4 regions of the Aquincola sp. J276 genome follow, and region 4 is predicted to be linked to each of the others. Evidence: predicted binding sites of a transcription regulator. Region 4 holds the regulator's gene; each other region holds the start of a gene.
The links. The regulator FNR, encoded in region 4, switches genes on or off when oxygen is low (the NO sensors DNR and NnrR bind a similar motif). The targets are predictions, from matches to a motif close to TTGATNNNNATCAA.

Region 1: a site for FNR is predicted at 1,297-1,310, ahead of LRS14_RS28515 (fatty acid desaturase). Genes of this name have one in related genera too.
Region 2: a site for FNR is predicted at 2,053-2,066, ahead of LRS14_RS00580 (PHA/PHB synthase family protein). Genes of this name have one in related genera too.
Region 3: a site for FNR is predicted at 1,618-1,631, ahead of LRS14_RS11630 (OmpW family protein). Genes of this name have one in related genera too.

What each region holds. Positions count from the first base shown of each region.
Region 1 covers NZ_JAJONC010000002.1:2,289,719-2,292,922, forward strand. Annotated here, with positions in the region: gene LRS14_RS28510 (FAD-containing oxidoreductase) at 1-1,266, opposite strand, end outside; gene LRS14_RS28515 (fatty acid desaturase) at 1,369-2,448, shown strand; partial or broken gene LRS14_RS30500 (ATP-binding protein) at 2,471-3,204, opposite strand, start outside.
Region 2 covers NZ_JAJONC010000001.1:112,246-115,449, reverse strand. Annotated here, with positions in the region: gene LRS14_RS00585 (bifunctional enoyl-CoA hydratase/phosphate acetyltransferase) at 1-194, opposite strand, end outside; gene LRS14_RS00580 (PHA/PHB synthase family protein) at 208-1,887, opposite strand; gene LRS14_RS00575 (excalibur calcium-binding domain-containing protein) at 2,251-2,730, shown strand; gene LRS14_RS00570 (hypothetical protein) at 2,765-3,204, shown strand, end outside.
Region 3 covers NZ_JAJONC010000001.1:2,537,856-2,541,059, forward strand. Annotated here, with positions in the region: gene LRS14_RS11625 (NAD(P)/FAD-dependent oxidoreductase) at 1-881, shown strand, start outside; gene LRS14_RS11630 (OmpW family protein) at 883-1,488, opposite strand; gene thiC (phosphomethylpyrimidine synthase ThiC) at 1,657-3,204, opposite strand, start outside.
Region 4 covers NZ_JAJONC010000001.1:281,772-284,975, reverse strand. Annotated here, with positions in the region: gene ccoG (cytochrome c oxidase accessory protein CcoG) at 1-1,157, shown strand, start outside; gene LRS14_RS01355 (hypothetical protein) at 1,180-1,425, shown strand; gene LRS14_RS01350 (hypothetical protein) at 1,422-1,667, shown strand; gene fnr (fumarate/nitrate reduction transcriptional regulator Fnr) at 1,648-2,364, opposite strand; gene hemN (oxygen-independent coproporphyrinogen III oxidase) at 2,543-3,204, shown strand, end outside.

The DNA of each region.
Region 1 (3,204 bases), on a different contig from region 4:
CTCGTCCCCGCCCACGCCCAGCACGGCCGCGCCCAGGATGGCATCGGTGTCCGCATCCACCACCAGCTTCATGAAACCTTGCGTTTCGCCTTTTTCCACCGCGCGGCCCACGCGGCTCATCGGGCGGGTGGCCACGCGCACCGCATGGCCGGCCTGGCGTGCCTGTGCCTCGCCCAGGCCCACGCGGCCCAGCGGCGGATCGGTATAGAGCGCATAGCAGTCGATGCGGTCGCTCACCCGGCGGCCCGCACCGGACAGCAAGTTGTCGGCCACGATCTCGTAGTCGTTGTAGGCGGTGTGGGTGAAGGCGCCGCGGCCGTTGCAGTCGCCCAGCGCCCAGATGCCGGGCACGCTGGTGCGCAGCTCGTCGTCCACGCGGATGTAGCCACGCTCGTCGGTGGCCACGCCGGCCGCCTCCAGCCCCAGGTCGTCGGTGTTGGGCCGGCGGCCGGTGGCCAGCAGCACATGGGAGGCCAGCACCTCGTGCGCGCCGCCGGCGTCGTCCAGGCCCACCACGATGCTGCCGGTGCTGGCTGGGTCGCCCTCGGCGGGCCGCAGGCGCAGGCGCTGGGCGCCGGTGCGCAGCACGATGCCTTCGGCGCGCAGGATGTCGGCGATGGCCTGGGACACGTCCTCGTCCTCCCGGCCCAGCAGTCGGGGCGATTTCTCCAGCACCGTCACCTGCGCGCCGAAGCGGCGGAACATCTGCGCGAACTCCAGCGCGATGTAGCTGCCGCCGATTACCACCAGGTGCCGCGGCAGTTCGTCCAGTTCCAGGATGCTGCTGTTGGTCAGGCAGCGCACGCTGTCGATTCCGGGCAGGTCCGGCACCACCGCGCGGCCGCCGACGTTGATGAAGATGCGCGGCGCTTCCAGCGTCTGGCCGTCCACCGCCACCGCGGTGGGCGAGACGAAGCGGGCATGGCCCTGCACCACGGTGCAGCCGGGCTGATCGCGCAGCGAGTGCTCCACGCCGCGGCTGGCGTCGCGGGCCACCTTGTCCTTGCGGGCCTTCACCGCCTTCATGTCCACCTGCACCGTGCCGTCGATGCGCACGCCGAAGTCCGCAGCGCGGCGGGCCAGGTGCGCCGCATGCGCACTGGCCACCATCGCCTTGGTGGGCATGCAGCCGGTGTTGACGCAGGTGCCGCCAAAGCGGTGCCGCTCGATGATGGCCACCTGCTGGCCGGCCGCCGCCAGCCGGGTGGCCAGGGCGGGCCCGGCCTGGCCGGTGCCGATCACGATGGCGTCGAAGCGCTTGGACATCCGGCCTCCTGGTGCGCCGCCGTGGCACTGTTGATCGTGGTCAAGCCGCTGGCGGGCCTGCGGGCCTAGCCTTGCGTGTTCCCCGAATGCTCCCACAGTTACATGATGATTCCTGCTTCCTGCGGTGGTGCCCCCGCGGCCATTCCGCACCGCAAGGAGATCCGCGCCTGGATGGCGCCGATCGCCTCGCGCAGCACCCCGCTGGCCCTGGCCCTGACCCTCGCCGACCTGCTGTTCTTCCTGCTGTCACTCGGCATCGCCGTGCTGGCCTCGCATCCCGCGGTGCAGCTGCTGGCCGGCAGCGTCACCGGCTTCGTGATCGCGCGGCTGTTCATCCTGGGCCATGACGCCTGCCACCAGGCCTTCACGCCGCACCGCCGGCTCAACCGCTGGCTGGGGCGCCTGGTGTTCCTGCCCTCGCTGACGCCCTACAGCCTGTGGGAGGTGGGGCACAACGTGGTGCACCACGGCTACACCAACCTGAAGGGCTTCGACTTCGTCTGGGAGCCGCGCACGCTGGCCGAATATCAGGCCCTGCCCCGCTGGCGCCGCGCGCTGGAGCGGGTGTACCGCAGCGGCTGGGCGCCGTGGCTGTACTACCTGGTGGAGATCTGGTGGGCGCGCATGCTGTTTCCCAGCCGGCGCCACATGCCCACGCGGCGTGCCGTGTTCACCGCCGACGGCCTGCTGGTCAGTGCCTTCGCTGCGCTGTGGGTGGCTGCGCTGGTGGCGGCTGCCGATGCCACCGGGCAGTCGGCCTGGTGGCTGGTGTCGGCGGGCTTCGTGCTGCCCTTCGTGGTGTGGAACGGCTTCATCGGCTTCGTGGTGTACGTGCACCACACCCACCAGGGCGTGGCCTGGCACCAGGACAAGAAGCGCTGGGCCGCGGCGCAGCCCTTCGTGTCGACCACGGTGCACCTCACCTTCCGCTCGGCCATGGGCAGCGCGCTGCACCACATCATGGAGCACACCGCCCACCATGTGGACATGAGCGTGCCGCTGTACCGCCTGAAGCGTGCGCAGCGGCTGCTGGAGCAGCGCATGCCCGGGCGCATCGTGGTGCAGCCCTTCTCGTGGCGCTGGTACGTGCGCACCGCCCGCGCCTGCAAGCTCTACGACTACGAGCGGCAGTGCTGGACCGACTGGCACGGCCGCGCCACCAGCCCCCCAGTGGCGGCCTGACGCGGCATCAGCGCCCGGCGCGCTGCAGCACCTGCCGCACCTTGCGCGCCAGCGCCTCGGCGGTGTAGGGCTTGCTCAGCAGGTCCACGCCGGCGTCCAGCCGGCCGTTGTGCACGATGGCGTTCTCGGTATAACCCGAGGTGAACAGCACCGCGATGCCGGGCAGCCGCTCGCGTGCCTTGCGCGCCAGCTCCGGGCTGCGCAGCGGGCCGGGCATCACCACGTCGGTGAACAGCAGGTCGATCGGCGTGCCGCTCTCGATCACGCCCAGCGCACTGGCCGCGTCGCGCGCCTTGAGCACCCGGTAGCCCAGGTCGCCCAGCATCGAGACCACGGTCTCGCGCACCTCGTCGTCGTCCTCCACCACCAGCACCGTCTCGCTGCCGCCCTGGGGCCCGCTGTCCATCCGGTCCACCGGGCGGTCCTCGGCGCGCAGCGCCCGCGGCAGGTACAGGCGCACCGTGGTGCCTTCGCCCAGCTCGCTGTAGATCTTCACGTGGCCGCCGGACTGCTTGACGAAGCCATAGACCATGGACAGACCCAGGCCCGTGCCCTTGCCCTCGGGCTTGGTGCTGAAGAAGGGCTCGAACACCCGCTCCAGCAGCTCGGGCGCGATGCCGCTGCCGGTGTCGCTCACCGCCACCATCACGTACTGGCCGGGCTGCAGGTCCTCGTGGACGCGGGCGTAGTCGTCGTCCAGCATTGCATTGCCGGCCTCGATGGTCAGGCGGCCCGGGCCGTCCATCGCGTCGCGGC
Region 2 (3,204 bases), 170 kb from region 4:
ACATGGTCGAGCAGCCGCTGCACGCCCTGCGCACCAGAGGGGCCGGGGCGCAGGGCGGGCAGCGTGGGCGATGGCGGCACGACGGTGGCCGCCGCGGCGGCCTCGCACTGCAGCGTCATGCGCAGGCCGTCGTCGCTGCGGGCGGTGACGGTGAGCTGCAGCGTGTCGCCCACCTGCAAGCGCGTCGAGGTCATGGGCGGTCCTCAGTCAGGAAGGGATCTGCAGCACGTAGCGGCCCGGGGCATCGCCGAGCGTGCGGTAGCCCTGGCGCGGTGCGCCCATTGCGGGCGGCGCCACCGGCGCGCCGCTGCGCTGCTGCAGCCACTGCAGCCAGGCGGGCCACCAGGAGCCTTCCTGCCGCGGCGCCTCGGCCGCCCACGCGTCGGGCGACACATAGGGCGCGCCGGCCGCATGGCAGCGCAGCTGGTAGCTGCGGTGCGGATGGCCCGGCGGGCTGACGATGCCGGCGTTGTGCCCGCCGCTGGTGAGCACGAAGGTGATCTCCGACACCGTCTGGTAGTGCAGCTTGTAGACCGAGCGCCAGGGCGCGACGTGGTCGGTCAGCGTGCCCATCACGAAGGCGGGCAGCGTCAGGTCGCTCAGCGCCACCGGCTTGCCGCCGGCCAGGTAGCGGCCGTGGGCCAGGTCGTCGTGCAGGAAGAGCTGGCGCAGGTACTGTGCATGCATGCGCGCCGGCATGCGGGTGGCGTCGGCATTCCAGGCCATCAGGTCGTTCATCGGCGCACGGTCGCCCAGCAGGTACTCGTTGACGATGCGCGACCACAGCAGGTCGTAGGAACGCAGCATCTGGAAGGCGCCGGCCATCTGGTTGGCGGTGAGGTAGCCGGTCTGCGCCATCTGCGCTTCCAGCAGGCTCACCTGGCTTTCATCGATGAACAGGGCCAGCTCGCCAGGCTCGGCGAAGTCGGTCTGCGCGGCGAACAGGCTCAGCGTGGCCAGCCGCTCGTCGCCGTCGCGTGCCATCGCGGCCGCGGCGATGGCGAGCAGCGTGCCGCCCAGGCAATAACCCGCCGTATGCACCTTCCGGCCGGGCACGATGGCGTTGACCGCGGCCAGCGCATCGTGGATGCCGTGCTGCAGGTAGTCGTCCATGCCCAGGTCGCGCTCGGCCACGCCGGGGTTCTTCCATGAGAGGCAGAACACCGTGTGGCCCTGGTCCACCAGGTGCTTGATGAGCGAGTTGTGCGGCGACAGGTCGAGGATGTAGTACTTCATGATCCAGGCCGGCACGATGAGCACCGGCTCCGGATGCACCCGCGGCGTGGCGGGTGCGTACTGGATCAGCTCGCACAGTGCATTGCGCATCACCACCCGGCCCGGCGTGCAGGCCACCTCGTGCCCGGGGCGGAACCGCTCGGTGCCCGCGGGCGGTGCGCCGGTGGCCAGGCGCCGCAGGTCGTCCACGGCATGCAGCCAGCCGCGCAGCAGGTTGCCGCCGGCCTCGTCGGCCGTGCGCTGCAGCACCACCGGATTGGTGAGCAGTTGGTTGCCGGGCGAGAGCATGTCCAGCCCCTGGCGGGCGATGAAGGCCACCATCTCCTCATGATGCGGATCGACCCCGCGCACACCGCGCGTGGCCGCGGCCCACCACTGCTGCTGCATCAGGAAGCTGCGCTGCAACAGATGGAACGGCCATTGCTGCCAGGCCGGCGCGGCGAAGCGACGGTCCGGTGCCGCCGACGGCGCGGGCGCGCCGCTGCGCAGCAGGTGCAGCAACTCGTCGACCTGCTCCCAGGCCAGCCGGGCCAGTGCCATGCGCTTGCCGGGCGACACCGCCAGGTGCAGCGCCCAGTCCAGCCCCGCCAGCATCACCGCCGCCGGTGACAGCGACGCCGTGGCGCGGGCGATGGCCGCGCGCACCAGCATGTCGAGCCGGTCCTCGGGCGAGCTGGGCGCCAGGCTGGACGACGACGACGATGGCGATGACTGCACGGCCCTGCTCCCTGGGCCGGGCGGCTGCACCTGCAGGCGGTGCGCCGAGGCCCATGACTTGTTGGGGGCCAAGCCTAGGTGCGCGGGCGGCAAGTCGGCTTGATCTGCATCAGCCGGCCGCGCAAGGGCAAATGATGGCCGGGCGCATTGACCGGCCGTTTGGCGGGCCCCTAGCATCGGCCGGTCCCGACTGCACACACACATCGCCCATGCAACACGTCGGCAAGCTGCAGTCCTGGAACGACGAACGCGGCTACGGCTTCATCGCCCCCCACCCACGGCGGGGCAGCGCTGTTCGTGCACATCAGCGCCTTTCCGGCCGATGGTTCGCGACCGACCGTCGGCGAGCACCTGTCCTACGAGCCGGGCACGGGCGCCAACGGCAAGCCGCAGGCGGTGCGTGCATGGCGCCAGGCGATCGGGCGGCCGGGCGCGGCGCGGCGTGCACCAGCCTCCGTCACGCAGGGCCGGCGTGGCCTGCCCCGGCTGATGCAGGCGCTGCTGGTGACGGCCTTGCTGTTGGGCCTGGCCGCCTACGGCTGGCGAGCGTTCCAGCACAACCTGCAGCGCAGCGGCCCTTCGCTGGTGCCCACGGCCAGCGTTGAAAGGCCTGGCACCGCGCCATCGCGCTTTCGCTGCGACGGGCGCACGCAGTGCACCCAGATGACCTCGTGCGAGGAAGCCACGTACTTCCTGCGGCATTGCCCCGACACGCAGATGGACGGCGACGCCGACGGCGTGCCCTGCGAGCGCCAATGGTGCGGCCGCCCCTGGTAGCCTGCGCGCCACCCGCTGCACCTCCGTCCGCCTGTTGACGCTTTCCATCCTCGCCGGCCTGCTGCTGGGCCTGGCCTTCGCCGTGCTGGCCGACACCTTCTGGGTGGCGGTGTTCCGCGCGCAGCCGGTGGGCTGGTTCAAGCGCGTGCTGCAGGGCACGGCGCTGGTGCGCATCGAGGGTTCGGCCGGCGCCATCCTCATCTACCCGCGTGAACGCCGGCTGGAGGTGCAGCACCGCGGCCGCCGGCACCGGCTGGCCTTCGACGACATCCGCGGCCTGGAGTACCGCGTGGAAGAGCGCCCGGCCAGGCTGCAGGAGCTGTTCTTCGGCCTCGACATCACCGACCTGCTGAGCCGCTACCAGGACACCGTGGACTGGTTCTCCATCGCCCTGCTCACCCACGGCGGCGAGCGCGTGCCGCTGTACCTCAGCGGGCGCTGGCAGCGGCGGGAGTTCGCCCTCGGCTGGTACAT
Region 3 (3,204 bases), 2.3 Mb from region 4:
GCGCCGAGACCTTCGAAGGCACGCAGCACCACTCCAGCCAGCACCCCGGCGGCGCAGCCTGGGCCGGCAAGCACGCGGTGGTGCTGGGCTCCAACAATTCGGCCCACGACATCTGCGCCGACCTGTGGGAAAACGGCGCCGACGTGACGATGATCCAGCGCTCGTCCACCCACATTGCGCCCTCGGCCTCCTTGATGGAGCTGGCGCTGGGCGGGCTGTATTCCGAGCAGGCGCTGAAGAACGGCATCAGCACCGACATGGCCGACCTGATCTTCGCCTCGGTGCCGTACAGGATCATGCACACCTTCCACATCCCCGTGTACGAGGAGATGAAGAAGCGCGACGCCGACCTGTATGCGCGGCTGGAGAAGGCCGGCTTCCTGCTGGACTTTGGCGAGGACGGCTCGGGCCTGTTCATGAAGTACCTGCGCCGCGGCTCGGGCTACTACATCGACGTGGGCGCGTCCGAACTGGTGGCCGATGGCCGCATCAAGCTGAGGAGCGGCGTCAACATCGAGCGCATCAACCCACGCTCGGTCACGCTGACCGACGGCACCGAGCTGCCGGCCGACCTGCTGGTGTACGCCACCGGCTACGGCTCGATGAACAACTGGCTGGCCGACCTGGTGTCACCCGAGGTGGCCGACCAGGTGGGCAAGTGCTGGGGCCTGGGCAGCGACACCACGAAAGACCCCGGCCCATGGGAAGGCGAGCTGCGCAACATGTGGAAGCCCACCGCGCAGCCGCAGATGTGGTTCCACGGCGGCAACCTGCACCAGTCGCGGCACTACTCGCAGTTCCTGGCGCTGCAGCTCAAGGCCCGCATGGAAGGCCTGCCCACCGAGGTGTACGGCCGGGAGGGGCCGCATCACCGGCGGTAGGTCAGAAGCGTTTGCCGAACCCGACCGAGAACAGCAGCGGGTCGACCTTGAAGCGGCCCAGGTCCGCACCGCCGGCGGATACGTCGGTGCGGATCTGCACCTTCTTCACGTCGACGTTGACGAGCCAGCCGTTGCCCACCGGCACGTCGACGCCGGCGCCCAGCGCCAGGCCCCAGCTGTTGCGGTCGATGTCCACGCCTGCAGGCAGGTCCAGGCTGGAGAAGCGGGTGTAGTTGATGCCCGCGCCCAGGTAGGGCCGGAAGCCGAGGCCGGTGAAGTGGTACTGAACGCTGAGCGTGGGCGGCAGGTGCTTCAGCGTGCCGATCTTGTCGCCGCCGGCGCGCAGGTCATGCTTCTGCGGGTAGGTCAGCACCAGCTCGGCCGCGATGTTGGGCGTGAAGAAGTAGGTGATGTCGACCTCGGGGAAGGTCTTGTTCTTCAGGCTCAGGTCGAGGCCAGTGCTGTCCTTGTCCGCCGAGTCGAGATGCAGCACGCGGCCACGCACGATCCAGTTGCCGGTGTCCTGCGCCTGGGCGGCAGCGGGCACGGCGGCGATCGTGAGGGTGGCAGCTGCGGCGAGCGCCAGCGCGTTCCAGCGCTTGTTCATGTGAGCTCCTTGAGGGATGTAGAGGGCCGGGCTTGTGCGGCCCGTGCCTCATTACCCCCGCGCGGTGGCGCACGCCCGTTTGAGCCAGCGCAAAGCCGCCACCCCGCCGTGCTGCACCGCCGCGGCCGCTTGATGCAGGTCAAGCACGCGGCTGCGGCGGCGTGGCGCTCAGCCCACGGGCTGGATGGGCACGTACAGCTCGCCGCCTGCGGCGCGGAACTCGGCCGACTTCTCGCCCATGCCCCGGGCCGCGAACTCGCGCACCTCCTGCGTGATCTTCATCGAGCAGAACTTGGGGCCGCACATGGAGCAGAAGTGGGCCACCTTGCTGGCGTCCTTGGGCAGCGTCTCGTCATGAAAGCTGCGGGCGGTGTCCGGGTCCAGGCCCAGGTTGAACTGGTCGGTCCAGCGGAACTCGAAGCGCGCCTTCGACAGCGCATCGTCGCGCGCCCGCGCCCCCGGATGGCCCTTGGCCACGTCGGCTGCATGCGCCGCGATCTTGTAGGCGACGATGCCCTGCTTGACGTCCTCCCGGTCGGGCAGGCCCAGGTGTTCCTTGGGCGTCACGTAGCACAGCATCGCGGTGCCCATCCAGCCGATCATCGCGGCACCGATGGCGCTGGCGATGTGATCGTAGCCCGGCGCGATGTCGATGGTCAGCGGGCCCAGCGTGTAGAACGGCGCCTCGTGGCAGTGCTTCAGCTGCTCGTCCATGTTGGCCTGGATCAGGTGCATCGGCACATGGCCCGGGCCTTCGATCATGGTCTGCACATCGTGCTGCCAGGCCAGCTTCGTCAGCTCGCCCAGCGTGCGCAGCTCGGCGAACTGCGCTTCGTCGTTGGCATCGGCGGCGCTGCCGGGGCGCAGGCCATCGCCCAGCGAGAAGCTCACGTCGTACGCCTTCATGATCTCGCAGATCTCCTCGAAGTGCGTGTACAGGAAGCTCTCCTGGTGGTGGGCGATGCACCACTTGGCCATGATCGACCCGCCGCGCGAGACGATGCCGGTGCGCCGCTGCGCCGTGAGGTGGATGAACGGCAGCCGCAGCCCGGCATGGATGGTGAAGTAGTCCACCCCCTGCTCGGCCTGCTCGATCAGCGTGTCGCGGTACAGCGCCCAGGTCAGGTCCTCGGCCACGCCGCCCACCTTCTCCAGCGCCTGGTAGATGGGCACGGTGCCGATGGGCACCGGGCTGTTGCGCAGGATCCAGTCGCGCGTGGTGTGGATGTGGCGGCCGGTGCTCAGGTCCATCACGTTGTCAGCGCCCCAGCGGATGGCCCACACCAGCTTCTCCACCTCTTCCTCGATGCTGCTGGTGACGGCCGAGTTGCCGATGTTGGCGTTGATCTTCACCTTGAAGTGGCGGCCGATGGCCATCGGCTCCACCTCGGGGTGGTTGATGTTGGCCGGGATGATGGCGCGGCCGCGGGCCACTTCGTCGCGCACGAATTCCGGCGTGATGACGGCGGGCAGCCGCGCGCCCATGCCGTTGCCGGCCAGGCGCTGCTCGCGCTGCGCATCGGCCAGGTACTCGGCCATCCACTCGCGCTTGCCGTTCTCGCGCAGGGCCACGTATTCCATCTCGGGCGTGACGATGCCGCGGCGGGCGTAATGCATCTGCGTGACGTTGGCACCGGACTTGGCGCGGCGCGGCGTGCGCTGCAGTGCCGCGGCCTCGGCGCGCAGCTGCGCGATGCGCGCGCTGTCGCGCTCGTC
Region 4 (3,204 bases):
TCCTCAGCGCCTATGCGCTGTTCTTCTTCACCGCGGTGGGCGGGCGGCTGTGGTGCGGCTATGCCTGTCCGCAGACGGTCTACACCGAGATCTTCCTGTGGGTGGAGCACCGGCTGGAGGGCGAGCGCGGCGCCCGCATGAAGCTCGATGCCGGCCGCTGGAACGTCGAGAAGCTGTGGCGCAAGGGCGGCAAGCACGCCATCTGGCTGGCCATCGCGCTGTGGACGGGCTTCACCTTCGTCGGCTACTTCACGCCCATCCGCACGCTGTGGGCCGAGGCCTTCACGCTGACCTTCGGGCCGTGGGAGTGGTTCTGGGTGCTGTTCTACGGCTTCGCCACCTATGGCAACGCCGGCTTCATGCGCGAGCAGGTGTGCAAGTACATGTGCCCCTATGCCCGCTTCCAGAGCGCGATGTTCGACCATGACACGCTGATCGTCAGCTACGACGAGAAGCGCGGCGAGCCGCGTGGCAAGCGCGGCCGCGATGCCGACAAGGCCAGCCTGGGCGTGGGCGACTGCATCGACTGCGGCCTGTGCGTGCAGGTATGCCCCACCGGCATCGACATCCGCAACGGCCTGCAGTACGAATGCATCGCCTGCACCGCCTGCATCGACGCCTGCAACGGCGTGATGGACAAGATGCACCAGCCGCGCGGACTGATCCGCTATGCCACCCAGAACGCGATGGCGCTGGACGTGCAGGCGCCCGGCCAGCTGCTGCGCCGCATCGCGCGGCCGCGGGTGCTGGTGTATGGCGCGGTGCTGCTGCTGATCTCCGGCGCGTTCATCGTCAGCCTGATGCAGCGCTCGCCACTGAAGGTGGACGTGGTGCGCGACCGTGCCTCGCTGGCGCGCATCGTCGACGAAGGCCGCATCGAGAACGTCTACCGGCTGCAGCTGATGAACGCCAGCAGCGAGGTGCAGCGCTACCGGCTGGCGGTCAGCGGCATCGAAGGCGCGCAGCTGGCCGAGCATGCGCCACTGGTGCTGCAGCCCGCCGAGGCCCGCTGGTTCGTGCTGCAGGTGCAGCTGCCGCCGCAGGCCGCGCAGTCGCTGGGCAGCGGCGCGCATCCTCTCCGCTTCCAGGTGGTGTCCGAGCCAGGCAGCCTGCCGGCCGACGTCACCGAGAAGTCCACCTTCGTCGTTCCGCGCTGAAACAGGCGCCCGAGGACCCGTCATGAAATCGCTCGATGTGCAACCCGTGATGCCCTGGTGGCGCGTGCCCGCCGTATGGCTCGTGGTGGGCGGCCCCGCCGCGGTGGTGGTGGCCGGCATCGCCACCGCGGTGATCGCGGTGCGCGGCGCCGACCCGGTGGTGGCGCCTTCGGCCATTCCGCGCGCCGTCACGCAGCTCACGGTGGACACGCCGGCACCGGCCCCGGCGCCGCGGCAGGCGCCCGCCGAGCCCGAGGCCCGGCCGTGAGCTTCGCGCTGCGCGCCGTGCTGATCGGCTGGCCGGCCTTCGTGATGGCCGGCGTGCTGGAGATGCTGGTGTTCGCGGTGGTCGACCCCGCCTCGCTCACCTGGTTCGGCCACGAGCCGATCGGCTGGAGCCACAGCGCGGTCTACACCGTCACCTTCCTGATCTTCTGGGCGGTGATCGCCACCGCCGGCGCCATCACCCAGCTGCTGGGCGAGCCGGTGCTCAGCAGGTCGACGCGTTGACCAGCTTGCGCAGGCCTTCCTGATCGGCGATGCGGATATGGCGCTGCTTGACCTCCAGCAGCCCTTCCTCCTGGAACTTGGAGAAGGTGCGGCTGACTGTCTCCAGCTTCAGGCCCAGGTAGCTGCCGATCTCCTCGCGCGTCATGCGCAGCACCAGGGCCGAGGCCGAGAAGCCGCGCGACTGCAGCCGCTGCGTGAGGTTGAGCAGGAAGGCGGCCAGCCGCTCCTCGGCCCGCATGCTGCCCAGCAGCAGCATCACGCCGTGGTCGCGAACGATCTCGCGGCTCATGATCTTGTGGAACTGCCGCTGCAGGTCGGTGAACTCGCGCGACAGGTTCTCCAGCTCGCTGAACGGGATCACGCACACCTGCGAGTCCTCCAGCGCCACAGCATCGCAGTTGTGGCGGTCGGTGCTGATGCCGTCCAGCCCCAGCAGCTCGCCGGCCATCTGGAAGCCGGTGACCTGGTCGCGGCCGTCCTCGGCCGACACGCAGGTCTTGAAGAAGCCGGTGCGCACCGCGTAGAGCGAATGGAAGGCATCGCCGGTGCGGAACAGCGCCGCGCCACGCGGCACGTTGCGGCGCGCATCCACCAGGGTGTCCAGGCGCTCCAGGTCGGGTTGAGAAAGGCCCAGCGGCAGACACAGCTCACGCAGGTTGCAACTGGAGCAAGCCACCTTGAGTGGCTCGATGCGAATGGTAGGTGTGGGGCTATTCACTGCTTAGCCGTCCTGGTTGAGCTCAGTCAAGGATTGTTGCGCGCCCGCCCTCGCAGGCAGTTGCGCCACATCAAGCACGCCAGGCCGGTCCTCCGGCAAAGTTGAATGCGATGAACGCGATCGGTACCACTCTTCGCACCGCCCCCTGGACACCGAGTTGCTGCGCCGATTCGACGTGCCGGGGCCACGGTACACCTCCTATCCTACGGCTGATCGCTTTATTGAAGCTTTCGGCGCTGATGCCCATGCCAATGCGCTGCGGCTGCGCTCGGAAGCCAGCGTGGGCGGGGGCCAGCCGCTGTCGATCTACGTGCACGTGCCGTTCTGCGAATCGGTCTGCTATTACTGCGCCTGCAACAAGGTCATCACCCGCCGGCATGAGCGCGCAGTGCCCTTTCTGCAGGCCCTGGCCGCCGAGGTGGCGCTGCATTCGGATGCGCTGGGGCGCGGCCAGGCGGTCTCGCAGGTGCACCTGGGCGGTGGCTCGCCCACCTTCCTGAACGACGAGGAACTGGCGCAGCTGATGGACCTGCTGCGCGCGCACTTCCGCATCGTGCCGGGGGCGGAGCTGTCCATCGAGATCGACCCGCGCACCGTGGACGCGCAGCGCCTGGCCGCACTGCGCGGCATGGGCTTCAACCGGCTGAGCTTCGGCGTGCAGGACTTCGACGCCCGCGTGCAGCAGGCGGTGCACCGGGTGCAGCCGCTGGAGATGGTGCGCGGCCTGATGCAGTCGGCCCGCGCGCTGGGCTTCAATTCCATCAACGTCGACCTGATCTACGGCCTGCCGCAGCAGACCCAGCTCAGCGTGGCCACCAC